DNA from 2 places in the Paenibacillus sp. LT-B23 genome. Region 2 is predicted to be linked to the other one. Evidence: riboswitches for the same ligand, from Rfam matches in the RefSeq annotation. Region 2 holds a riboswitch; the other holds the start of a gene.
What was found. Region 2 has a riboswitch for ZMP and ZTP ahead of ACWXW9_RS15005 (TIGR01440 family protein). Riboswitches for the same ligand answer to the same signal wherever they lie in the genome.
Positions count from the first base shown of each region.

Region 1: another riboswitch for ZMP and ZTP. It lies ahead of ACWXW9_RS20840 (bifunctional 5,10-methylenetetrahydrofolate dehydrogenase/5,10-methenyltetrahydrofolate cyclohydrolase); the one in region 2 lies ahead of ACWXW9_RS15005 (TIGR01440 family protein).

Region 1 covers NZ_JBSQBM010000018.1:51,364-54,775, reverse strand. Annotated here, with positions in the region: gene desA (Delta(5) desaturase DesA) at 1-1,020, opposite strand, end outside; ZMP/ZTP riboswitch at 1,240-1,324, shown strand; gene ACWXW9_RS20840 (bifunctional 5,10-methylenetetrahydrofolate dehydrogenase/5,10-methenyltetrahydrofolate cyclohydrolase) at 1,438-2,304, shown strand; gene ACWXW9_RS20835 (cyclodeaminase/cyclohydrolase family protein) at 2,301-2,936, shown strand; gene ACWXW9_RS20830 (stalk domain-containing protein) at 3,089-3,412, shown strand, end outside.
Region 2 covers NZ_JBSQBM010000011.1:24,133-27,544, forward strand. Annotated here, with positions in the region: gene ACWXW9_RS14995 (manganese efflux pump MntP) at 1-231, shown strand, start outside; gene ACWXW9_RS15000 (low molecular weight protein arginine phosphatase) at 316-900, shown strand; ZMP/ZTP riboswitch at 979-1,060, shown strand; gene ACWXW9_RS15005 (TIGR01440 family protein) at 1,345-1,932, shown strand; gene glyA (serine hydroxymethyltransferase) at 2,061-3,311, shown strand.

The sequences.
Region 1 (3,412 bases), on a different contig from region 2:
GGGTTTCGTAACGGCAGCACGTTTGCTGAGCAACGGCTTCACTTGTTTAAAGGTCAAAAAGGTTTTCGTGCTTTCATCCCAAAGCCGGAACTTCAGAGATTGCAGACTTGTGCTCACTGTGATAGTCGTCGCTTTTTGAAGCTGTGGGGTGGCATCATGCGCCTTCTCCAAATTGTAATTCGGTACTTTCGGACTCAAATGATGAACGTGATGGAAGCCGATATTGCCCGTAATCCATTGCAACACCTTGGGAAGCTTATAGTAAGAGCTGCCTTCTACGGCTGCATTAATATAGCTCCACTCTTCATCATGCTCAAAATACGAATCCTCAAACTGATGCTGTACATAGAACAACCAGATTCCCAGCACACCTGATACAAAAAAAATAGGTGCCTGTATCAAAACAAAATTCTGCCATCCGATGGCCCAGCACAACAGAGCGTACAAGACAACTAGAGATATATTCGTTACATGCGTATTTATTCTTTCCTTACGTTTTGCCTTCTTTGTGTTAAAGCGATAGGAAATCAAAAAAGTGTAGATCGGACCGAGTCCGAACATCCCCCATGGACTCCGGTATACACGATAAGCCAGTCGTGTCCATGCAGAAGCTTCTATATACTCTTCCACCGTAAGCACCCACATATCACCTGTGCCCCGTTTGTCCAGATTACTGCTGGTTGCATGGTGGATCGCGTGGCTATTTTTCCATTGGTCATACGGGCAAAGTGTAATAATACCTGTAATCGTGCCCACAATGTCATTCAGCCTGCGGCTTTTGAAGAACGATTGATGACCGCAATCATGAAAAATGATAAACGTTCGTATAACAAACCCTGAAGCAATAATAGTAATGGGAAGGGTCAGCCAATACGATACCGACAGACTAAGATAAGCGGCATACCATAGCAGAATCAGTGGACCCAGGGTATTAATGAGTTGCAGAACGCTGGATTTCGTGTTTATTTTCTCATAGGGAGCCATATTTTTTTTCAATTGGGCTAATGGGAGTTGTGTCATACTTAATGTTGATCCTCCTTTAAAATGACGCCCGTACCTTGATCTCGTCAGGCGTACATGTTGATCTAACCTCAGTATAAGGGGATACCTGTGTTCGAAGTAGTCATAAACGTCAGTTCAGGAATATGACATTTGTCATATGGGCAAATAACATGACCTCTTTGCCAAATGTTCACGGGTTTCTTTTCGGAAGATTATTTGTTAAAATATAAGATAAATAACGCTGTATGTGACTGGCGAAGTCAGTGGAATCAACCACGAGGGAGCATACAATGAAAGCGTGCCGTTCGCCTGGGAGAAGTATTTGCAGAGGATTCGTCTGTCGTGACGACCTTGTGCAAATACTTTTTTTCGTTTTACAAGACCATGACACCCTGTTGATTCCATCATGCGATAAATTCAGAGGAGGTTCAGACTATGGCTATCATTATGAAATCCAAAGAAGCAGCTGAGCAAGTGTATGCAACGATCCGTAACAAAGTAGAACAAATGAAACAGCAAGGGCATCGCCCTCATTTGGCAACACTGTTGGTAGAAGGCGATCCGGCCTCTGCCTACTACGCCCGGACCAAGCAAAAAATAGCGGAGAAGCTGGGCATCTCCTTTCATCTTCATACCTTTGACCGCCATGTAAGCGAAGCTGAACTCCTTCACCTGATCGGCAGCCTGAACGAAGCCTCTCATGTACATGGTATTATGCTGGAATTGCCTCTTCCCCAGCATCTATCCGCTTCAGCGATTAAACAATCCATCGCCCCGTACAAGGATATTGATGGAATTACCCCAGGCAACAAGCTGGCTACCGTTACAGGTGAAAGCGGATTGTATCCCGCTACGCCTCAAGCCTGTATTGAGCTACTCAAACATTACGGTCACACATTGGCAGGCAAAAATGTCACCCTTGTCGGCATAGGACAGACGGTGGGACTTCCCCTTTTTCACATGCTGCAAAGAGAAAATGCCACCGTTACCGCCTGTCATGCAGGCACACGTGATATTGCGGAGCATTTGAGCCATGCAGACATTGCCTTCGTTGCAGTCGGTTGCCCTGATGTGATTACACAGGATATGGTTCATCCCGGTTTGATTTTGGTAGATGCGGGAATTAACGAGACGCTGGAGGGAAAAATAGTGGGGGATGCTGCTTTAGACGTTGGGGAAAAGGTACATGCCATTTCTCCGGTTCCCGGCGGTGTCGGCACATTAACAACTGCGATTTTGTACAAGAATCTGCTCAAAGCAATAGATCTGCAACAATACTCCAGAGAGGTGGCCTATTCATGAGTGAACTGTCGTGGAGTGATTCCATCGGACATTTTCTAAGAGAGGCTGGAAGTGCAGCGCCTACCCCCGGCGGAGGAAGTGTATCCGCACTGGCAGCGGCACTGGGCGCGGCTATGACCTCCATGACCGCCAGCCTTACCCAAGGAGAAAAATACGCGCATGTTCATGGTCAAATCACTGAAGTGATTCATAGCATGGAAAATCTGTCTGCGCGCTGTGAGGAACTGATGACCGCAGACATTCAATCCTTTGAACAATACATGACCGCATTGCGCTTGCCCAAAGAAACAGACGAAGAAAAACGCTATCGAACCCATTCCCTACAGACCGTGGTGATCGCCGCCATTGAGGTGCCGATGCGTTTGCTGGAAGTGTGCCGGGACGGAATGCAGCGTGCCTACAGTATTGTGGAACTGTCCAACAAAAATGTCATTTCTGATCTCGGCATAGGCGCGATTCTGTTCGAGGCTGCCGCCCAATCCGCCCTGCTCACCGTTGAAATTAACCTTGCTTCCCTGAAAGATTTGGATGTCAAACACGCCTATGAAGCGAAAACGGCTGCGCTCATTAGTGAAATTGGACAAATCAAAGCGCAAACCTTATTGATCGTGCGTGGCCGAATAACGAGCTAAGAAATAACCTCCAAATCCATGTCTAAGCATGGGTTTCTGGAGGTTATTTTTTTGGAATTGATTTGTTCTGGAAAACTTTTCTATAAATTCTTCGTCTATTGATAAGTAGATATTCTCCTTATATACATTGATGAAGAAATGAGGAAAAACGCATGAAAAGACGTACTCTGTTAATCAGTATGATCGCGTTGTTATTGTTCAGTTCCAGTGCATGGGCGGCCGAAGATGAATCGACGTCCCGTATTCGCTCTTATGATTCCGGGAGTCTGATTCAATCCGATGGGAGCTTGTGGTTATGGGGCTATAATCAATCCGTACCGACTCGTGTAGAAGATAAGCCCAACGTTGTAAGAACATTTTCGAATATAATCCAGGAAGGCGATCTGATATTTACCTTACAAGATCATTCCGCCTGGTATGTGCCAAGAAACAACATTTCTGAATCCGTGAAATTCATTCCTCTGGAAGGACTACAA
Region 2 (3,412 bases):
CTTTTACTATTTTCGCTTGGGGTGAGCGTCGACTCCTTTTCTGTCGGGGTATCACTGGGCATGTTCCAGAGTGATTTGGTGCTGACCGTTCTGACGTTTGGCTTTTGCGGGGGAGCGATGGCGATGCTGGGACTGCTGTTAGGCCGCAAGGTCAGCCGCAATCTGGGAGACTATGGAGAAGCGGTGGGCGGTGCTATTTTACTGGCATTTGGCATTATGTTTATGTTTTGATTTTGGGGCGGACAGTGTAAAATAAATACAGGATTTTAGTAATCCTCTGTTTATATATTTTTTAACTTACGGGGGGTGAAGACGTTGAAACATATCTTATTCGTTTGCACAGGGAACACCTGTCGCAGTCCAATGGCTGAAGGGATGCTGCGCAAGCTGTCTGCTGAGCACGGGCTAGGGTTGGAAGTGCGCTCGGCGGGAGTAGCCGCGATGGAAGGTACGCCCATTTCCCGACATGCAGAGGCAGTGCTACGTGACCACAATATCTCGGATCAAATCACCTCAACTTCTTTGAACGGTGGGCTTGCCGAGTGGGCACATCTGATTTTAACCTTGACCCAAGGGCATAAGCAGCACGTCATTCAGCGCTTTCCCCAAACGGTGGGCAAGGTGTTTACGCTCAAGGAATATGTGGAGGACCGGGATTCAGTGCTGAATGATGTACAGGAGCTGGATGGTCTGTACGCTTCGCAACAACTGATGGGATCATTAGGTCAGGAGCTTTCGGCACGGGAGCGTGAGCGGATGATTGAACTGCGTCAACGTATTCCGGGCTTTGATATTTCCGATCCGTTCGGCGGGTCGCGTGAAGATTACGATGTCACGGCTGCAGAAATCCGAACAGCGCTGCACAAGCTGGTGGACAAGCTACAGTCCTTGTCCGAATAAAGTTTGGATTACCTATCTATTTTGTACGGGATCTGTTGATTTTCGGCGGTTAATCCGTTAAGATAAGGTGGAAAAACAAGAATCCGGTGTAACTGGCGACAAAAGTGGGGTTAACCACGATGGAGCACCGGATATACGGCCGGTCGCCTGGGCAAAAGAGCAAATCCACATAGGCTGTGGACTGCTCTTTTTTCGTATATGAACTAGGTCCGGCCTCCAGTGTCCTTCCGTCCAGACAAATGGCTATTATTCTTCCGCATGCTGTTACTTCGAGTATCCAAACCGAGAGAGGGTCCTTTAAGCAGTTTTTCCATTTTTCCTGCTCGAAATCCGATTCATCGGCTATAATATAGTCAGATTGTGATATCAGGAGAGAGTGTGTTGAACATGGGGCATAAGCCCGTGCCCAGTCTCTGTGGGGCCGTTCAACCAAAGGAGGTTCCAATGGTAGGACAATTGGATCATGAGGTTGCGCTTAAAGCACAGACCGCTTCTGTCGTGAAGGAAATCGCAGAAGCAGCCAGTCTCAAAGCTGGTCGCCTGTTGGTTATCGGCGTAAGCACCAGTGAGGTGGCGGGAAGCCGGATTGGCACGGCGGGAGCGCTCGATGTAGCGCAGCAATTGCTGGCTGGAGTGGAATCCGTTCGCAGGGCGTATGGTTTTGACGTGGCATTTCAATGCTGCGAGCATTTGAACCGTGCGCTAGTCGTTGAGCGAGCCGTGCTGGAGCGGCTGGGACTGACGGAGGTCGCCGCCGTTCCCGTTCGTACGGCAGGCGGATCTATGGCTACCGCCGCCTATCGTGCGCTGGAAGATGCGTGTCTGGCAGCGAATGTACAGGCGCATGCGGGGGTAGACATTGGTGAGACGCTGATCGGTATGCATTTGCGACCGATTGCCGTTCCGTTTCGTCCAGGCCTTCGCTGGATTGGCGAAGCGCGTGTGACGGCGGCATTCACTCGTCCTCCGCTCATTGGCGGACAACGAGCAGTGTATAGTCTGGAGCAAGAAGGCGGCGGAAGCTGCGACTAGCATTTGTATTTTGGCTTGGACTGCATGTTTGTATTGATCTTTTTTGCATTGATGATGAGGTACCCAACAGAGGAGCAGGCGCTTGCCTGTATACCTGACAATTGACCATGGAGAGGGAGTAATCAATCATGATGGAACATCTGCGTAAAAGTGACCCGGCAGTGCTGGAAGCAATGGGACTTGAACTGAAACGACAACGCCACAATATCGAGCTGATCGCATCCGAAAATATCGTCAGCGAAGCAGTAATGGAAGCAATGGGCTCCGTACTGACGAATAAATATGCTGAAGGTTATCCAAACAAACGCTACTACGGTGGCTGTGAGCATGTGGATATCGTCGAGGACATTGCACGCGACCGTGCCAAAGAACTGTTCGGTGCAGAGCATGCTAACGTACAGGCTCACTCGGGAGCGCAAGCGAACATGGCAGTATATCTGGCAGCTCTTAAACCTGGAGATACCGTACTGGGTATGAACCTGGCGCACGGTGGCCATCTGACACACGGAAGTCCGGTTAACGCCTCCGGCTTGCTGTATAACTTTGCCGCTTACGGCGTACGTGAAGACAACTTCCGCATCGACTATGATGAAGTGCGCAAGGCAGCCTTCAAGCATCGCCCTCGTCTGATTGTAGCCGGAGCGAGCGCGTATCCGCGTACCATCGATTTTGAAGCCTTTGCTTCCATTGCCAACGATGTGGGCGCTCTGTTCATGGTCGATATGGCACATATCGCGGGTCTTGTGGCAGCAGGTATTCACCCAAGCCCGGTTCCGCATGCTCAATTTGTTACAACAACGACACACAAAACGCTGCGTGGTCCGCGTGGCGGTCTGATTCTGACTCGCAAAGCGTGGGCGCAAGCGATTGATAAAGCGATTTTCCCAGGCACTCAAGGGGGGCCTTTGATGCATGTGATCGCATCTAAAGCCGTTGCCTTGGGTGAAGCGCTCCAGCCTTCCTTCAAAACCTATGCGCAAAACGTAGTTCGCAACGCCCAGGTGCTGGCTGAGACATTGCTGGCTGAAGGCATTAACATTGTATCCGGCGGTACGGATAATCACTTGATGCTGCTGGACACGCGTAACTTGAACATCACTGGAAAAGAAGCGGAGCATGTACTGGATTCCGTGGGCATCACGGTCAACAAAAACGCGATTCCTTTCGACCCGACCAGTCCATTCGTTACCAGCGGAATCCGCATTGGTACACCTGCTGCAACATCCCGTGGTATGGATGAAGAGGCTATGGTCAAAATCGGTAAAATCATTGCTGAAACTCTCAAAAATCCGAAGGATGATACGGTATTGTTTAAAGCCAGCCAAGCTGTTGGCGAACTGACAGACAAATTCCCGATCTACCCAGGTACTCAATACTAATCAATCGGCTTGTTCATGCTCCCCCTTAGCCTCAGGTTGTCAGCCTTGGCATCTGGGGGATGACCATGACTACACATATGATGAGACTGATAAGGCTGTTT